One region of the Sporomusa aerivorans genome, then DNA from elsewhere that is predicted to be linked to it. Evidence: riboswitches for the same ligand, from Rfam matches in the RefSeq annotation. Region 1 holds a riboswitch; each other region holds the start of a gene.
The links. A riboswitch is a leader RNA that binds a small molecule or an ion and turns the genes downstream of it on or off. The one in region 1 is predicted to bind cobalamin.
Positions count from the first base shown of each region.

Region 2: it holds a riboswitch for cobalamin, as region 1 does, so the genes downstream of both, nikB (nickel ABC transporter permease) here and SATMO3_RS05560 (AAA family ATPase) in region 1, are expected to answer to the same signal.
Region 3: it holds a riboswitch for cobalamin, as region 1 does, so the genes downstream of both, cobI (precorrin-2 C(20)-methyltransferase) here and SATMO3_RS05560 (AAA family ATPase) in region 1, are expected to answer to the same signal.
Region 4: it holds a riboswitch for cobalamin, as region 1 does, so the genes downstream of both, SATMO3_RS05215 (hypothetical protein) here and SATMO3_RS05560 (AAA family ATPase) in region 1, are expected to answer to the same signal.

Region 1 is NZ_CP156926.1:1,265,652-1,270,132, forward strand. Features, by position in the region: gene SATMO3_RS05550 (TonB-dependent receptor) at 1-214, shown strand, start outside; gene SATMO3_RS05555 (hypothetical protein) at 356-1,717, shown strand; cobalamin riboswitch at 1,976-2,159, shown strand; cobalamin riboswitch at 2,488-2,670, shown strand; gene SATMO3_RS05560 (AAA family ATPase) at 2,919-3,734, shown strand; gene SATMO3_RS05565 (nitrogenase component 1) at 3,721-4,481, shown strand, end outside.
Region 2 is NZ_CP156926.1:1,030,321-1,034,801, forward strand. Features, by position in the region: gene SATMO3_RS04660 (ABC transporter permease) at 1-1,157, shown strand, start outside; cobalamin riboswitch at 1,599-1,796, shown strand; gene nikB (nickel ABC transporter permease) at 1,979-2,920, shown strand; gene nikC (nickel transporter permease) at 2,921-3,742, shown strand; gene SATMO3_RS04675 (ABC transporter substrate-binding protein) at 3,769-4,481, shown strand, end outside.
Region 3 is NZ_CP156926.1:6,042,723-6,047,203, reverse strand. Features, by position in the region: gene SATMO3_RS28825 (magnesium transporter CorA family protein) at 1-806, opposite strand, end outside; gene SATMO3_RS28820 (EutN/CcmL family microcompartment protein) at 816-1,118, opposite strand; cobalamin riboswitch at 1,406-1,590, shown strand; gene cobI (precorrin-2 C(20)-methyltransferase) at 1,701-2,423, shown strand; gene SATMO3_RS28810 (FecCD family ABC transporter permease) at 2,420-3,475, shown strand; gene SATMO3_RS28805 (ABC transporter ATP-binding protein) at 3,486-4,247, shown strand; gene SATMO3_RS28800 (ABC transporter substrate-binding protein) at 4,462-4,481, shown strand, end outside.
Region 4 is NZ_CP156926.1:1,158,095-1,162,575, reverse strand. Features, by position in the region: gene SATMO3_RS05220 (ABC transporter ATP-binding protein) at 1-1,237, opposite strand, end outside; gene SATMO3_RS05215 (hypothetical protein) at 1,240-2,886, opposite strand; cobalamin riboswitch at 3,280-3,462, opposite strand; gene SATMO3_RS05210 (sirohydrochlorin cobaltochelatase) at 3,479-4,411, opposite strand.

The DNA of each region.
Region 1 (4,481 bases):
GCAAACCTCCCTGACAACCGTTGGTCTGGGAGCAAAATATAACATTAATAAAGACTGCCAAATCATCGCCGGCGTAAATGACCTTTTTGACAAAGGGCCGGAGATGAGGATTACGCGAGACTATGATGCTAACAGTGCTATCGGTACTAGCAGTTTGCTCGAATATCCGCTGCAAGGCCGTACCTATTATATGACCCTGCAGTACAGATATTAAATGACGGCAAGCAGTAAGGGAGGTGAGGCCACACACGGCAGGTGACTCCAGTCTGGCAGTAAAGGAGGTGACATCAGGCAAGAACTGATGGTGATTCTGGGTTTTCCCACAGAAAACATTAGAAAAGTGAGGTTATGAGTAATGAAGATGAAATTCCATTTTCTTAAGCGCGTTATCGCGACAGCCCTGACACTGAGCGTGCTTGGCAGCTCAGCCGCGCTGGCCGCTACGGAAAACTTATTCGGCTACACGGTGGTTGATTCCAGCTATTCACAAGGTCTGGCCGGCGCCATCAGCGGCGAGCGGACAGGCAATCCAACCACCTTTACGTCCAGCAGCAAGGTCACCGGTTTAAACAGCGACCCGGCACTGTTCAACTACTTCCAGGGTACGGAGAGCCGCCTGGTGCTGCGCCAGTATAATGTGAGCGCTCCGGCAACTTTGATAGCAAATAAAATCATTGACCCGGTTGCTTCCACATGGACGTCTCTGGCAACGCCAACCTGGAGTAACGTACGCAACCTGCACGCGGTGGCTACCAAAGGAAAATGGCTGTATGCCACCGGTTATGATTTGGCAAAGATTGCTGTTGTGAACATGGATAGTAGCTATACACAAACACCATATAACTACCAATTCCCGACAACCTGGAGTATTCCCACATCAGACGTACCAGCCGGTGCCTCGGTCCATGGTGAAGGCTTAACGGTTGTCGACAACAATTTATATGCGCTGTTTACCGTCAATCCGAGCGGCGGCTATTCGGTGTATTCCGACAGTATTGTTGTGAAGTTCGACATTAACGTCTCTACGGGTGCTTTGAGTTATGCCGGCTATTTGAAAGTCGGCAAAAACGCCTTCACTCTTGACCATTTTAACAACAAGCTGTATGTCTGCGCCCTGGGCGGCATGCAGAACGCCGGCAGCGCCAATGCCGACACCCGTCTGGATATCATCGACCTGGCTACCTTCACCAGTACTCCCGTTGCCAAGACAGCTTCCATGGGCGGCGATTTCCGCGACATTACCATCGTTGACGCCAACACTGCCTATGTATTCCTGGGCAACTATGATACATCTTTTGCCAACATGGTGGGCGGCGTGTACCGCACCAGCGTGGCCAATCTCAATTCGCCTGCAGCCTGGACCAAAGTCAGTGACGTGAACTCGGCCGGCTATCTCTGGGGCATCTATGCCGACAGCAACCGGTTCTGGTTTGTCAAAGGCAATCAGATTGACATCTTCCCCGGCCTGCCCACCAGTACCAGCGATGCAGCTACTAAATCCTTCACCGCCAGCCAGTTGGGCTACACCGGCGGCAACCTGAACTCGGCGATTATTCTTGCCCCGGATCAGACTTCGACGCTCAGTGCCAAGCTCAGCACCGGCGTGGCCAAGTCCTTCGCCTCGCACTCTATCCTGGCGCAGCAGGCCCGCAAAGCTGCCGAGCAGTACAAAGGACTGAAAACTATCAACGGTAAGAGAGTCCTGAGCTTCAACTAAGCAGTATTCACCGCCCAGGATTAATTGCTGCGCCTTGCAGTATGCAGCGGAGCCGGACCGGCAGGTGCCTGCGGGCCGTTCCCCGGCAGGAATGATTTGCCGGCCATGTTTAGCAAGCTATAGAAAAGACCCGGCAGCTGGCAGTGGGAAGCAAGCTGCCAGGTCTTTTCTTCTGCCAAAACAGAGGGACTTTTAGAAGTTGTTAAAACACTGAATATATTGACAAGATAGGTAATAAATGATAAAATTTAAACGAAAATATAATATAATGAAGCAGGTGCCCTTTGGGGCTTAATAGGGAAGACCGGTTGAAGTCCGGCGCGGTCCCGCCACTGTAATGGGGAGTGAACTCAAAGTTATACCACTGGGATAAGAGTCCTGGGAAGGTTTGGGTAAGCTATGATCCAGAGCCAGGAGAACTGCCTGTCTAAAGATCGCCGTTTGACCCACGAGTGATGGGGAGGAGATTTCGGTTGCACCTGCTGGCCTGGAAGTATTCGGGCGAGTTGTGTTCAATGTCAAATTTTCTCCTGGTCATAGACCAGGAGTTTCTATTTGCTTTGTGCCTTTGTGCCGGAGAATTCTCCCACCTGTTTATGACAGGTGGGAGTTTCTTATACATTCTTTTTCTATCCTCCTTTATGTTTGCGGGGCTATATGCCCCCGCTCTTTTCTCCGGGGTTGTACTAAAATGATTTTGAATGCTGCCATGGGTATAGATATATTGACAAAAGAGGTAAATGGTGATAAGTTGATTGTAATATTATGCACAATTTCATAATATAGCAGGTGCCCTTTGGGGCTTAATAGGGAAGACCGGTTGAAGTCCGGCGCGGTCCCGCCACTGTAATGGGGAGCGAACTCAAGTTATACCACTGGGACAGGAGTCCTGGGAAGGTTTGGGCAAGCTATGAACCAGAGCCAGGAGAACTGCCTGTCTAAAGATCGCCGTTCAACCCACGAGTGATGGGGAGGAGATTACAGCTTCACCGACTGACTTAGGGTTTTCCAAGTGAGTTGCTGGTTTGCTAAATTAAACTCCTGGTGATAAACCAGGAGTTTTTATTTTGGTACATGAAGAGAACCTCCCGATTACACTGTAGTCGGGAGGTTCTTATTGCAGTTATGTTGCTTTTTTACTCCTTCTTCTGAGCGGGATAATACTTTAGTGTGCAAAGCTTAATACGAGAGGTAAAGGGATATGCAGAAAAAGATTGCCTTCTACGGCAAAGGCGGTATTGGAAAATCTACGACAGCGGCGAATGTTTCGGCGGCCTGGGCGGAAAGCGGTTATCAGGTCTGCCAGATTGGGTGCGATCCCAAGAATGATTCGACCCGTCTTTTGCTGGGACGGGTTTGTTCCCAAACTGTCTTGGATATGGTTAAGAAATATGGGGAAGAGGTTAAAACAGAACAAATTGTCCAGCGTGGTTTCGGCGGAGTGCATTGTGTTGAAGCCGGCGGCCCTGAACCGGGAGTAGGCTGCGCCGGCCGCGGCATTATTGTGGCTCTGGAAAAGTTGAAAGCCTTGCGGGCTTTGCCGGAGGATGCCGTCATTCTGTATGATGTGCTGGGTGATGTGGTATGCGGCGGTTTTGCCGTCCCCATCAGGGAAGGCTATGCGACCGACATCTATATCGTTTCTTCCGGCGAACTGATGTCACTGTATGCCGCCAATAATATTGCCAAGGGAATTGCGCGGTATGCCGCACGGGGACCTGTACGGCTGGGCGGCATTATCGGCAATAGCCGGGGGATCGCTAATGAACAGGCTTTGCTTGCGGAATTTGCTCAAAGGCTCAACACCTCTCTGATCGCTTATATTCCCCGGGACCGCATTGTTAATAAGGCTGAGATACACCGTCAGACAGTAATCGAATTTGCAGCCGATTCTCAGCAGGCGACTGTGTACCGGCAGTTAGCCGCCGTCATTTGTAATGATCCGGTGCTTTCTGTACCTACCCCCCTGGCATTTTCTGAATTAGAGGAGTTGGTGTTAGCTTATGGTGATGAATAAACGGGCAACACCGGTCCGCAAACGGGGATATAGCTGCACTATGCCGGGAGTCTGGCGGGCGGCAGCTCATAATGAAGGGGCTGTGGTTATTTATCATAGTCCCAAAGCATGTGGCCATATTGGCCGGGAAATGGAACTGGGGATGCATTTCCGCTCACTGGCCCAGCAGCAATTTTGCGCCGGGCAATATTCGGCGCCATTAGTAATTAGCGGCTTGCAGGAGGAGCATTCCATTTTTGGCGGCGCCGGCCTGCTGAGAGAATGTATTGACTATGTTGCCGCGGAATACAAGCCTAAGTATATTCTTATCGCCAATTCCTGCGTCGCCGGTGTCATTGGCGACGATACCGCCGCCGTGGCCGGTGAAGCCGAGCAGGCTTGGGGTATACCTGTCATGTCGGTGCCCTGCTATGGTTATCTGGATGGAGATTATTACACCGGCTTTTATCACGCCGGTAAGGTATTGGCTGAGCGGTTTATGGTTAAGCAACCCAAATTAGTCAATATGGTCACTTTGCTGGGAGACCGCGGGGGGCCGAACGGGGCGGATGTGCAGGAGATTAAGCGGTTGCTGGGGTATTTCGGCTTGAAGGTATATTGCCATTTTCCGGCTTTTGCGTCCCTGGAAGATATCAGACGCGTGCCATTTACCGTAATGACGGTGCCGCTTAGCGGTACGAGACAGTCTTATCCCTGGATTCGCAAACTGGGACTTGACCTGGAAGCCACGCTTGATGTTCCTCTTTT
Region 2 (4,481 bases), 240 kb from region 1:
CAATCCTTACCATGCTGGGGATCATCATCGGGGTCGGCGCCGTTATTGCCATGGTGTCGATTGGTATGGGGGTCAGGGATAAGATATCCAGCTCCATTGCCAGCCTGGGCAGCAACCTGATTATTGTTATGCCGGGAGCGGCTTCTTCCTCCGGGGTGCGGCAGGCCGCCGGCTCCAATATTACCCTGACGCTGAAGGATTCCGAGGCGATTGCCCGGGAGGTTGACGGCATCGGCGCTGTTGCGCCCAGTGTCAGCAAGCAGTATCAGATGGTAGCCGGCAATATGAACTGGACTACCAGTGTCCAGGGGACGACGCCGGAATATACAGAAGTCCGTAATTTAAGTGTGCAGGCCGGCAGCTTTATTACCGATGACGATGTGGACAGCCGTAACCGGGTAGCCGTCATCGGTACTACAGTGGCCGCCAATTTGTTTGACACGCAAAATCCGATCGGTAAGAGTATTCGTATTAATAACGCACCCTTTACGGTAATTGGTGTGCTGGAAAGCAAGGGGCAGTCGGCCGGCGGGCAAGACCAGGACGACACGGTCATCATCCCGCTTACCACCGCTCAGGAACGCATGATGGGGATTACCTACGTGCAGACCATCAGTGTCCAGGCCGCTAATGCCGAAGTGGTGGACCAGGTTCAGGATGGCATTACCAGCCTCTTGCGGGCCCGTCACGGCATTACCGCCGACAAAGACGATGACTTTACCGTGCGTAATCTGGCCAGCGTCATGGCTACCGCCCAGGAAACGACAGCGACCATTACCCTGCTGTTAGGCAGTATAGCGGCCATTTCCCTTTTGGTCGGCGGTATCGGCATTATGAACATTATGCTGGTGTCTGTCACCGAGCGAACCCGGGAGATTGGTATCCGCAAGGCCCTGGGAGCCAGATATGCCAATATCCTCATGCAGTTTCTCATTGAAGCCATTGTTATCGGCGTCATTGGCGGGGCAATCGGCATCGCCACAGGAATTGGCGCTTCATATGCCATTTCCTCTGTTGCCGGCTGGAATACCGTGATTACATCCATGCCGATTATCATATCATTCGCGTTTTCCGTTGGGATTGGCCTGTTTTTTGGACTTTACCCTGCCCGGAAGGCCGCACTATTGAATCCGATTGATGCATTGCGGTATGAATAATTAAATAAATATAAAATAGTTATACAATCTACTGACAAATTGGCAGTAGATTTTTTTTATCCAGAATAAAATGCAATGATAAATGTTGCGGAAAAAGCGACGCATTGTCGCCAATCGCCTGCAATACAGACGATAAAGTAGACTTAGCTTCAGATGGGGTTTTAACCCCACCTGAAGTTTAGTCGCCCTTATCCAGGAACTTAGCCGCACTTATCTCCCGCTTATAGATGTAGGAGTCTTAGTGCGGGTTAGTTACAGGATAAATGAGTTATAACTCACGTAGTGTAGTTTGTATCAAAAATCGTCATCGTCAATAAAAACAAAGGATATATTGATTATTTATAGTTAATATAGTAAAATATTGGATTGACAAATGCCAAAGCGCATTTATATAATAGTAAACATAATATTTAATGGCTAATTTTGCTTATTAATGACAATTTTATATAGAACGTTATAAGTGTCGGCAGCATTTGCTGCTGAGCGATGAGAGGAAAACGGGTGAAAATCCTGTGCTGTCCCGCAGCTGTAAATAGGGAGCCTGCTTCAAAAGAGCGTCACTGGAGGAAACTCTGGGAAGACGGAAGCGAAGGTTATGATCTATGAGCCAGAAAGCCTGCTTATAATAAGATTCATTGTTGACTTACGAGTGATAAGGAAATGGATGTGTAGGCGCAGTCTATGCTTTTTCTGATTGTCTGCATATAACTGCACTGCGCCTGAATGGGCAGTCTGTCTGTATCCGTATAGAATCCTTTTCTTTTAGTTAAGAAAACGATTCTATACGGATTTTTATTTTTTGACAGAGAGGAGATGGTGATTTGAAGAGAAAAGAGCTTGTGCATCGCTTGGCGCAGATGGTTATTACTCTTCTCGGTGTCAGCTTCCTGACGTTTTGTCTGATGTATCTGTCGCCGGGAGATCCGGTAGAGATGCTGCTGGAGGTGGGCGATACCATTGTTTCGGAGGAAACGATTGCCGAGACGCGGGCACAGCTGGGGCTGGATCAGCCGTTTCATGTACAGTACGTCCGCTGGCTTGCCGGTGTTTTGCAGGGGGATATGGGCATGTCCTATTCGGCGAAGATGCCGGTAGCCGACCGGCTCTGGCAATGCCTGCCGGGAACGTTGGTACTGGCAGGCTCGGCTCTGGTAATGATGCTGTTGATCTCGGTTCCGTGCGGGATCCTGTCGGCGGTATATCGAAACCGTACCGCTGATTATCTGATTCGCGGCATTTCGTTTTTAGGCGTGTCTATGCCGAGCTTTTGGGTAGGGCTTATCCTGCTGTACGTTTTGGGGCTGAAGCTGAGGCTTTTCCCGATAGCAGGCGGTGTGGTGTCGCCGGACCGGATGGTGCTTCCCGCGTTAACGCTGGCCATTGCGATGTCGGCTAAATACACGCGGCAGGTGCGTACGGCGGTTTTGGAGGAACTGGGACAGGATTATATCATTGGTGCCCGGACGCGAGGCTTTCCCATGCGGAAAATTCTCTGGCGGCATGTGCTGCCGAATGCATGTCTGCCGCTCATTACGCTCCTGGGCCTGTCGATTGGCTGGCTGTTGGGCGGCGTGGCTGTTATTGAGATGGTCTTCTCCTGGCCGGGACTTGGCAAGATGGCTGTACATGCCATAGAGATGCGTGATTATCCGCTGGTACAGGGCTTTGTCCTCTGGATTGCTGTTTTGTATATGGGGATTAATCTGCTGGTTGATATCTCCTATACATATCTTGATCCGCGGCTGAAGAAAGGAGGGCGCTGAGTGTCGTTTTGGACAAAAGATAAATTCCTGTTTGGACTGTTTACGTTTTTGGTTCTAATGATTGCAGGCCTGGCGGTATTGGCGCCATGGCTGGCTCCTTACGACCCGTATGATGCGGTGATGCGGCAGTCGCTGCAGGCGCCGTCGGCGGAGCACCTGTTCGGTACGGACAAGCTCGGGCGTGACTGCTTATCGCGAATTCTCTACGGGACGCGGACCTCCCTTTTAATGACGCTATCGCTAGTCGCCATTATTTCGGTGATAGGGACATTCGTTGGTGTGGTCGCCGGCTACTCGGGCGGCAAGGTGGATACAGTGCTTATGCGCATTGTGGATATGATGCTGGCTTTTCCGGGCATCGTGCTGGCTATTGCCATTGCCGGCATGCTGGGCGGGAATATACTCAATACAATTCTGGCGCTGGCGGCCGTGAGCTGGACAAAATATGCGCGTTTGGGACGCAGCCTTACCCTGAAGCTGCGTGAACGTGATTTTATCGCGGCAGCCGTAACCAATGGAACAAGACCGCTCCACATCCTTTGGCGCCATATTTTGCCGAATATCCTGCCAACCATTGTTGTGACGGCCGCCATGGATATCGGTACGATGATCATGGAACTTGCCGGATTGTCCTTTCTGGGCTTTGGCGCGCAGCCGCCGACACCGGAATGGGGGCTTATGCTCAACGAGGGCAGACAGCATATCCAGACGGCTCCCTGGCTGATGATTTATCCGGGGGCTGCGATTCTGGCAGTTGTAGCAATCTTTAACCTTTGGGGAGACAGCCTGCGCGACATCATGGATCCGCAGCGGGCAAACTGAGTGAGAACATAGAAAGGGTGAGGTTTATGAAGGGCTTGGGAAGATTTATTTGTGTGTTGCTGATGATTTGCATGTCGGCGGTCTTTATGGCAGGCTGCGGCGGCAGCGGTAAAAAGGAAGCCGACAAAAAGACACTGAAAATTGGTGTAACAAATTTTGCGGATTCGCTGGAACCGACGGAAAATTATTTTGGCTGGGTGGTCATGCGTTATGGCATGGGGGAAAGCCTGGCAAAATTTGATGAAAAAATGAATGTACAGCCGTGGCTGGCTGAAAGCTGGCAGATCAGCGCTGATCATTTGACATGGACCTTCAAAATCCGAGACGGGGTGAAATTTTCAAACGGAAAGTCGCTGGATGCTGCCGCTGTCAAGGCTTCTCTGGAAAGAGCCTTTGCCAAGAATAAGCGCGCGACGACTTTCTTTAAGTATAAGGACATGAATGCTGACGGTCAGACGCTTACCATCCGTACGGAAAAGCCGGAGCCGAATATGCCGGGATTCTTAGCCGATCCGCTTTTCTTGATTGTAGATGTATCGGCTGAAGCAGGACGTAATTTTGCCAAAGAAGGTCCGATTACCACCGGTCCTTATATGTGCCAGTCCTTCGTCAAGGATAAAGCGGTCATGGTAAAAAATCCGCACTACTGGGACGGCGAAGTGCCGTATGAAACAGTTGAGATCCCGTCCATTGACGATCCGAACACAAGGGCGATGGCTCTGCAGTCCGGCGAGGTAGA
Region 3 (4,481 bases), 1.7 Mb from region 1:
GTTGGAATAGATAACAGGATAGTTACCGCCGCCAAAAATTTCATAATATAGTTTAAGTTGTTGGAAATGACCGAAGAAAATGCATCCATCATACTGCTTAAAATATCGCTGTAGGTTTGTACTAGCTCGAGTGCCCGGCGGTTTTCAATAATGACGTTTTCAACAATATCCTCATCGGCTTCGTCCATTGGCAGGAGATGACGCATCTGCGGATTGGAGCGCAGCCGGAGAATGCTTTCCAGCACGATAACGTTAGCCCGTAAAGCTGCTGTAAAATAAGTCAGGCCTTTCTCCAGATTGAGCAACTGGAAGACTTCTCTGTTGGTGGTGGATTTGCGTAAATGCACTTCAATTTCATCAGTGCGCTGCCGAATGGAGTGAATATGCCGCAAAAAAGCATTGCCTGCCTGATAAAGTATCTGGAAAAAGAACCGGGAACACTTGCGGGTGTCGAATTCGGGGCCGACATTGTCAGGAATAAGCGTGGAAGGTTCCAGGCTTATTGTGATGGTTAATTCCGGTGCTAAAATGATGCTGAGTGGAATTGTATCGTACTGATCGGCACTGCGAGCTAACGGTATGTTAATGATAATAAGCACACACCGGTCATGGAGTAAAACACGCGGACAGCTGTCTTCTTCAAAAGCATAGCGCAATAGCTTATCCGGGATCGCCGTGGTCGATGAGATCAAAGCAAATTCCCCGTTCGAAGGCTGGGCGGCTTTCAGCCAGGCGCCCTTTAAGACTGAAGGGTCAAAGGGAACTTCCTCTAAGCCTGTAGCGCTGCTGCGGTAGGTTGTCAGCATAGCGGCGGCCTATACCTTATTGACCCAGTATTGTGATTTGGAAATACCCTCCAGTTCGATGTGTTCAACAATACCGACTATGGCAGCATCCACGGCGCTGTCTTCGTTTTGCATAATTCTGCGGGCCGAGCTGCCTGTCAGTACCAGCACGGTTTCGCCGTTGCCCGCTCCTACAGTATCAACGGCCACTTGTAAACTAATTGTATTCATGCCATCCAGATTCAAGGGCTGTACGATGAGCAGCTTGCTGCCGATAAGGGTATCATTTTTCGTTGGAGCGACAACCGTGCCGACGACTTTACCAAGCCACATAATAATCCTCTCCTAAAAGTAAGCTTAGTCTTCCAAAAAGGGATTACCCTCATCGGAAAGTTATAAAAGGATATATGATACTATATTTTTGACTAAGGGCCCTGTTTCCTATGTGGTTTTTTGTGCTATCATAGTGGATTATTGCGGCTGAGAATAAGCTGGGCGGAACTGCACTATAACTATGCCAGGAAAGCGTCGGAAAAACCTGGAAAAGCAGCGGCTTCCAGGGGTATTAGCGGTAAACTATAATTTTCTTGACTTTTCGTAAAGTTAATCATACAATCTAAGTAACTAAACATGGAACAGGTGCCCGATTGGGCTTAATAGGGAAGCCGGTTTAAATCCGGCACGGTCCCGCCGCTGTGATGGGGAGCCAACTGCAACAAGCCACTGAAATAGTGTACTATTTTGGGAAGGCGCAGTTTGGCTATGAACCTAAGTCAGAAGATCTGCCTGTTTGACAATCACCGTTTTTCACCCACGAGCGATGGGGAGGGGGTTTGCGCGTTAGCTTGGGCAAAATTCTCTGTCATACCGTTACGGTGACAGGGATTTATTTATTTTAAGGAGTTGTTTTAGATTATGGCAGGGATTTTTTACGGCGTTGGTGTAGGGCCTGGCGACCCCGAATTACTCACTTTGAAAGCTATTAATGCAATAAAGTCGGCAGATGTGGTTATTGCTCCCCGTACCGAAAAAAAGGACGAGAGTACAGCTTTGTCCATTGCCAGGCCGTATCTGCAGGAAGGCACCGAGATTTTGGAACTGGTATTCCCGATGAACTATAACGCGCAGGCATTGTCAGATGCCTGGGTCAATAATAAAACCACTATCCTGAAGTTATTGGACAGTGGTAAAAAAGTGGCTTTTCTTACACTGGGTGATCCCATGCTGTACAGTACCTACATGTATGTTTACCGGCTGCTTGAGGCTTCCGGTCATCAAATTGTTAACATTCCCGGCGTTAATTCTTTTTCGGCAATCGGCAACCGCCTAGGTGTGCCGTTGGCAGAAGGCGGCGACATCTTAAGCATTGTTCCGGCCACTATTGATGATGAACGGTTGGAAAAGGTGCTGGAAGTTTCCGATAATGTTGTGCTTATGAAGGTATATAAGAACTATACAGACATTGTTGAAAAACTGCATAAACACGGCATGGTGGAAAATGCCGTGATGGTTTCCAAATGCGGTCTGGAAGGCGAGGAAATTGTCCATGACCTGGCAGCCGCCGGCACACAAAAGGTGAATTATCTGTCAACCATTCTGACAAAACGCTCCAAAGTGAGTAAACACGCATTGGCATGAGTAGTACATTAACGGCGCTCCTTAGCCGTCAGCGCTCCAAAACCCGCCTGGCGGGGGGGATACTGCTGGCGGCTATGGCGCTGTTTACTTTGGCCGCTGTTGGTTTTGGACGTGCTGATATCAGTATGATTGATGTGGCCTCTGTTATTTACGGTAAAATATCGGGCAGCTCTGACGCCTACAGCCATATTGGCGCAGCCAAGACGGCTATTATCTGGGATATTCGGCTGCCGCGCATTTTAGCGGCCGTTGCCGTCGGCGGCGGTCTGGCTGTGGCCGGTGTGGTGTTTCAGGCGCTGTTAATGAATCCGCTGGCTGATTCCTACACCATGGGAGTATCTACCGGTGCGGCTTTTGGCGCCAGTGTGGCTATCTATTTGAATATTTTTACGCAGGGAGGCCTGCCGGTTACGGTGTTTGCTTTTGGCGGCGCGGTAGCTACTCTTCTTGTCGTCATGTCCATGGCCCGGGTAGGCGGCTATGTTTCTTCGGCCAATCTGGTGATTGCCGGGATTATTGTCAGCAGTATTTTATCGGCCGCTATCAGTATGGTCAAAAGTCTGGCCGGTGAACAGGTCTCAGCCATTGTATCCTGGCTCATTGGCAGTCTGGCCGCTAAAAGCTGGGAGCATGTCCTCTACGGCTGGCCGCTGATTTTATTTGCCTGTTGTCTGTGCTATTATTATGCCGAAGACCTTAATATTGTTTCTCTGGGTGACCGGGAGGCCCGCAGCCTGGGGATTAACGCTTCCCGCCTACGGACAATTCTTTTGGCGGCTGGGGCGCTGATTACGGCGGTATGTGTGGCCATTGGCGGCATTATTGGTTTTGTCGGTCTTATTGTACCTCATATGGTCAGGATGCTGACCGGATCGGATAATAAGGCGCTTATCCCCCTCTCAGGGCTTACCGGCGGCATTCTTTTACTTACCGCCGATACCTTTGGCCGTTCAGTCGGCAATATCGAAATTCCGGTCGGTGTATTGACAACCCTTTTGGGCGGTCCCTTTTTTGTTTATATATTCAGGATGCGCAACAAGACGCTGCAATAGGAGCGTTACTATGATAAAAATTGAAAATGTTAGTTTTAATTATGCGGCCAAAGAGGTTCTCAGAGATATCAATCTCGAGATCAGGCAAGGCAGTTTCAGTGGCATCGTCGGACCAAACGGTTCAGGCAAAACAACACTGCTAAATATTATCACCGGACAGTTACCGGCTGCAGCCGGAACAATAATGCTAAAAGGGCGGGATATCGGTTCTTATCGGATTGAAGAACTGGCCCGCCATATTGCTATTGTACCGCAAAATATGGATATACGCTTTCCCTATACCTGCCTGGAGATAGTAAGTATGGGACGGACACCGTTTAAATCAAGGCTCTCTGGCCTTACCGACGAGGACCTGACCATCATTGAAAATGCCATGCGTCTTACAGACACACTGGATTTTGCCGGCCGGCTGGTTACCGAACTCAGCGGCGGCGAGCGCCAGCGGGTGCTTTTTGCCAAAGCGCTGGCGCAAAAACCCGAGATTTTATTCTTGGACGAGTCGTTTTCCAATATGGATATTTATTACAGCATTAAGTGTCTCAACCTTTTAAGGGAACTTTGCGCCAGTCAGGGATTGACGGTTGTGGCCATTATCCATGACCTGAACCTGGTAAGCGCCTTTTGTTCCGACGCTGCGGTTTTAAAAGCAGGGCGGCTGGTACAGTACGGCAAGGCGCCTGCTGTGCTCGCGCCGGAGCTTATCCGGGAAATTTTCAACATTCGGGTTGTCCGGGCCGGTGAGACAGGACTTGCTGTGCTTGCCGACATATAAGAACAAGAGTTGCTCCTGCCTCGATAGAAAATCCAATAAAGGATTATTGTCCAGACAGGGAGTTGGTAACGCTTCGCCGCTGGTGCTTAATCTACGCTGTTACCAGCACCCTGTTTGAAAATCTTTATTGGCTGTCATATATATTTAATGGGGGATTAGTCAATGAAAAGCAAACTATGGATGGTTGTGATTTTTGTTCTATTGGCGTTAGTCTTTGCCGCTGAGTGCGGCGCC
Region 4 (4,481 bases), 110 kb from region 1:
CAAAGAATTGACAAATTTCCGGCCAGTTCCCGTCATCCGCTTGCTGCTGACGCAGACTAAAACTGATCTCCTCCCGTACCGTACTGTTAAAAAGCATAAAATCGGGATTTTGCAATACCATGCCGACCGACGGTGAGATAGCGGCAAGCTTTTGCCCCAGGACCCGGATTTCGCCCGTGACCGGCCTGAGCAACCCGCCGATCAGGTGCAATAAGGTCGATTTGCCGGCGCCGTTATTACCCATAAGCGCAACAAACTGTCCTCTTGCAATAGTTAGCGCAAGATTATTCAGCACCAGATCCCTGGAATTGTCATAGGCAAAGGATAATTGCCGGACCGTTACCGCCGGCTCATCTGTCGGCCTGAGCGGCGGGCCTGCCGCCGTTGCCGGCTCATATATGGGAACGGTATAACATTGCCGGATAGCCGCTACCACATGACTGACTTCGGCCGATTGCACCGCAACCCCTAATTTGTGGCAAATTGTCACTGGCTGCGGCAGCCTGAGGCCAAGTTCCGCAAACAGGTCCTGGCAGGCGTACGCTTCCGCACAACTGCCCTGCCAGTGGAGCTGTCCGTCCTCCATAACAGCCACCCGGTGGCACAGAGGCAACACCTCGTGGAGGCGATGCTCGACTAAAATTATGGTAATTCCCTGTTCGCTGTTAAGCTGCTTAAGCACCGCCAATAGTTCCAAAGCTCCTTGCGGATCCAGCTGGCTGATAGGTTCGTCCAGCGCCAGCACCTGCGGTTTGGCCGCCAGTACGGCCGCCACAGCCAGTCGCTGCTTCTGCCCGCCTGATAAAGCGTGAACACTCGCCTCCGCCTTATCGGCCAGACCAACCAGTTTTAGCGCTTCCTTAACCAGTGGCTCAGCCCCGGCTGCTGTCATCCCCATGTTTTCAAGTACAAAAGCAACTTCATCATATACCGTGGTTGAAAAAATTTGATCCTCCGGATTCTGAAAAACCAGCCCAACCGTGCGGCTCATCGCGGACACGGCTATATTCTGAGTAGAGCAGCCACCCACAAAAACTTCACCGGTAAGCCTGCCCCCGCTTTCCTGGGGAATCAGCCCGTTGAGCATCTTCAGCAAAGTACTTTTTCCACAGCCTGTCGCCCCTGTCAGCAGCAGAAATTCGCCTGCCTTAATCTTGAGACTGACATTTTTCACACTGGGTGTATCGCGATGCCGGTAGGTAAACGAGACATCACGTAGTTCTACAATATAATCCATCTTCAGTCTCCCCCCACTTTGGCCAGCCGGCTGCCGAGGAAGCTACCGCAGACTGCGCCGACGGCAGTATAGATAAAACCATTGAGAGCCAATACCAAAGCAATGTACCAGGCGGCATAATACATCCGGTATAAAACCGCCATAGCCTGCAGCGCTGCATAGGTTGCAATAGTGTCGGCCACACCGCAGCTAGCTGCCAACAGTGCAATCTTACTCCAAGACAGATTGTGTTCCTGGCGGTTCTGCAGCCAGCCGTACAGTCCGCTGCTGTAAATCAAAAATTCCAGCCAAAAGGCTTGCAAGCCGTATGACAACAAACTAATGGGAGAAATCTGCCCGAAAGCCAACATCCCCAAAAGCATGCGAACAACCGTCATCAGCGCCACCACACCCGGACGGGGAATTAAGATTACCAGCGCCACCACCATCATATACAGAAATACACCGCTGAATAAACCGGTGATGATAAAGCCGAACGGCCCCAACAGAATATGGAAGAAGTCATTTAGCAAGGTAGAAGGCACATTGACAACCGCAAATGCCGCCGCGCCAAACAAAGCGATGGTTACCAGCCAGCGCGTTTTCAGCACAGTGAGTACCTGCCGGCAACGGCGCAGCGCCATCACCGCCCCCAGCGCAACCGTCATTACCGCCAGGCTGACTACCAGCAGCGCCCTGCTGTCTTTTTTGACAATTGTAAGCTTTTCTTCCCAGATTAAAGGCGGCGCCACCCCGTCACTTACCTCGGTCCTAAGAATATACTCCCCATCCGTTAAATCGCGCTCGTCGGCGTACACCGGAATCTGCAGCCGTTGACTGACATCCCCGTCTAGGGCCGTAAAGGCTTCCAGAAAGTTCTTTTGCCGGTCCATTGCTCCGCCATTGACATCCTCGCTGGTCGCACCAGGGGTAAACAGACCTTGGACCGGTAAACGGCTGGCGGCGTCCAGCAGGCTGACACTTACCACAACCAGTTTCTGCACACCGGACGGGTTGGCAATATCCACTCCCAGATGAGTCACCGGGTGGATGGCCTCGATTTCCTGATTTGACGCACCTTTGCCTGTCAGTACATTCTTGTAGTAGTCCCACTGGCGGTCCCTGAGTACTAAGACATTGCGGCCCATGCGTTCATCTGTTTTTCCGTTTCTGTCCAAAGGCAGCACAAGTCCGGTTATGGCAACCGGTTTAAGAGCCTCACCCTGACCGGCATTCACAGCTACCGGCACTTGCTTTGTTTCACCGCCAACGCTGGCAGTGGCTGTATACACACCTGCCGGCAGTCCGTCTGCGACCTCCAAAGGCAGTAGGTCATACCATTGATCATAACCGCCTGCCAGTGTAGCTTGCCTGGTCAGCCGGTAATTCCCGCCCTGTCTGTGTATTTCCCATTCCCCCAGGGAACCGGCGGGACTAAAGCCTGGCGGCAGGTCAATTGTTATTAATGCCTTTTTCCCGCTGGGAGTACGATTTTCAATACTGAACAATGCTGCCGTTTGTGTACCGGGAGTGACAGAATCCCTGACTTTTCCGAAGTAATACGGAATTTGGCAGGAAAAAGCCACACCATCACGGGCCTGACCGGCAACCGTTATGAAGAACACAAGCAACACTGTCATTAACCCGGTCAGTGCTTTGCTGATGGTCAAACTTCTTTTCTCCTTTGCAGTAAATATTACTAGTTCTCAGTTCACAGCAAATAAGGGTATTATCGAAACGCTGTCGCGGCCGTTAATGTCATTACGAACAAATACACTTATAAAGTAAACTTAGCTTCAGGTGGGGTTTTAGCCCCATCTGAAGGTTAGTTACCCTTATCCCGGGACTTATCCGCTCTTACTCCCGCTTACAGAAGGGGGAGTCTTAGAGCGGGTTAGTCACAGGATAAACTCTAATACATTAAGAAAAAAACATCTCCTTATTTAAAAGGAGATGTTTTTTAGTCCCACTATGCATCACCAGATACAACGTTACACTCGCCGCATATGGTTATACTTATAACGAAATAAGCTTAATCCCCTCCCCATACCTCGTGGGTTAAAAACGGTGACTGTAAATTAGGCAGTTCTCCTGACTCTGGTTCATAGCGCATCCAAACCTTCCCAGGACTTCTCATCCCAGTGGCATCTCATGGACTGGCTCCCCATTACAGTGGCGGGACCGCGCCGGCTTTTAACCGGACTTCCCTATTAAGCCCGTAGGGCACCTAACTCTTGGTTATTCAGTTGTCAGGTATTAGAATTAATGTTTCTTGGCTACAGGGCTATTCAGGTCGGCAATGGCATCTTTAACATGCTCAACATAGATATCCTGAATGGCGGCATTTTCACCTAAACCATGGATATAGGTATCCACTTTGAAACCGGCGGCAATAAGCTGGCTCTTGAAGGAGTCTTTTTCATCACCGGCCATATCATTGTTGGCATGATCGCCGGCCACCAGCATAAACGGCATCAGGGTAACTTTTTTGACTTTATCGGCTTTAAGCTTTTCAATGGCGCCTTCGAAAGTCGGATAGCCCTCTACCGTGAATACATACGCATTCTTATAACCGGCATCATTCAGTTTAGCCTGCAGCACACCATAGGCAGCGGTTGCCGGATGCGGACCGCCGTGTCCCATCAGCATAACGGCTTCATTCTTTTTCAATGCCGGGAATTGGGTAGCTACCGCTTTAACGGCCGCCAGATAATCATCGTTTTGTCCTTCTTGTCCCATATAGTAAAGTACCGGCCGGCCAATGGCAATTTTTTCAAAATCCTTGGCTGCCTGTGCATGTTTCACCACACCGGCAATCAGTTCATACTCTTCGCCGGGAGTTATTTGCATAGGCTGGACAATTACTTCGGTATAGCCTTCGGCTTTCAGACGGTCAAGCGCCTGTTTTTCCGTGTCAACTTTTATACCGTCCCGTTCAGCCAGCCTTTTGATGATGATACGGGAGCTGAACGCACGGCGAACTTCATAATCCGGGAACTCTGCCCTGATTTTATTTTCCGTTGCCTCAATCGTTGTTTTCATAGTTTCAGGAAAAGTAGTGCCAAAACTTACAACCAGGATGGCCTTTTTACCGGCGTTGGCCGGTGCAGCGGCCGCCGGCGAGGGCAGCAGGCTTACACAACCGAATACGGCCAGCAGCAAGATGCCGGTAATGAGTGAATAAAGATTTTTCATGCAAAAAACAACTCCTTTGTTTTTAGTAATCCTGATGTTCTGTTGTTGAAAAGGTTGCTCATGGGCTCAT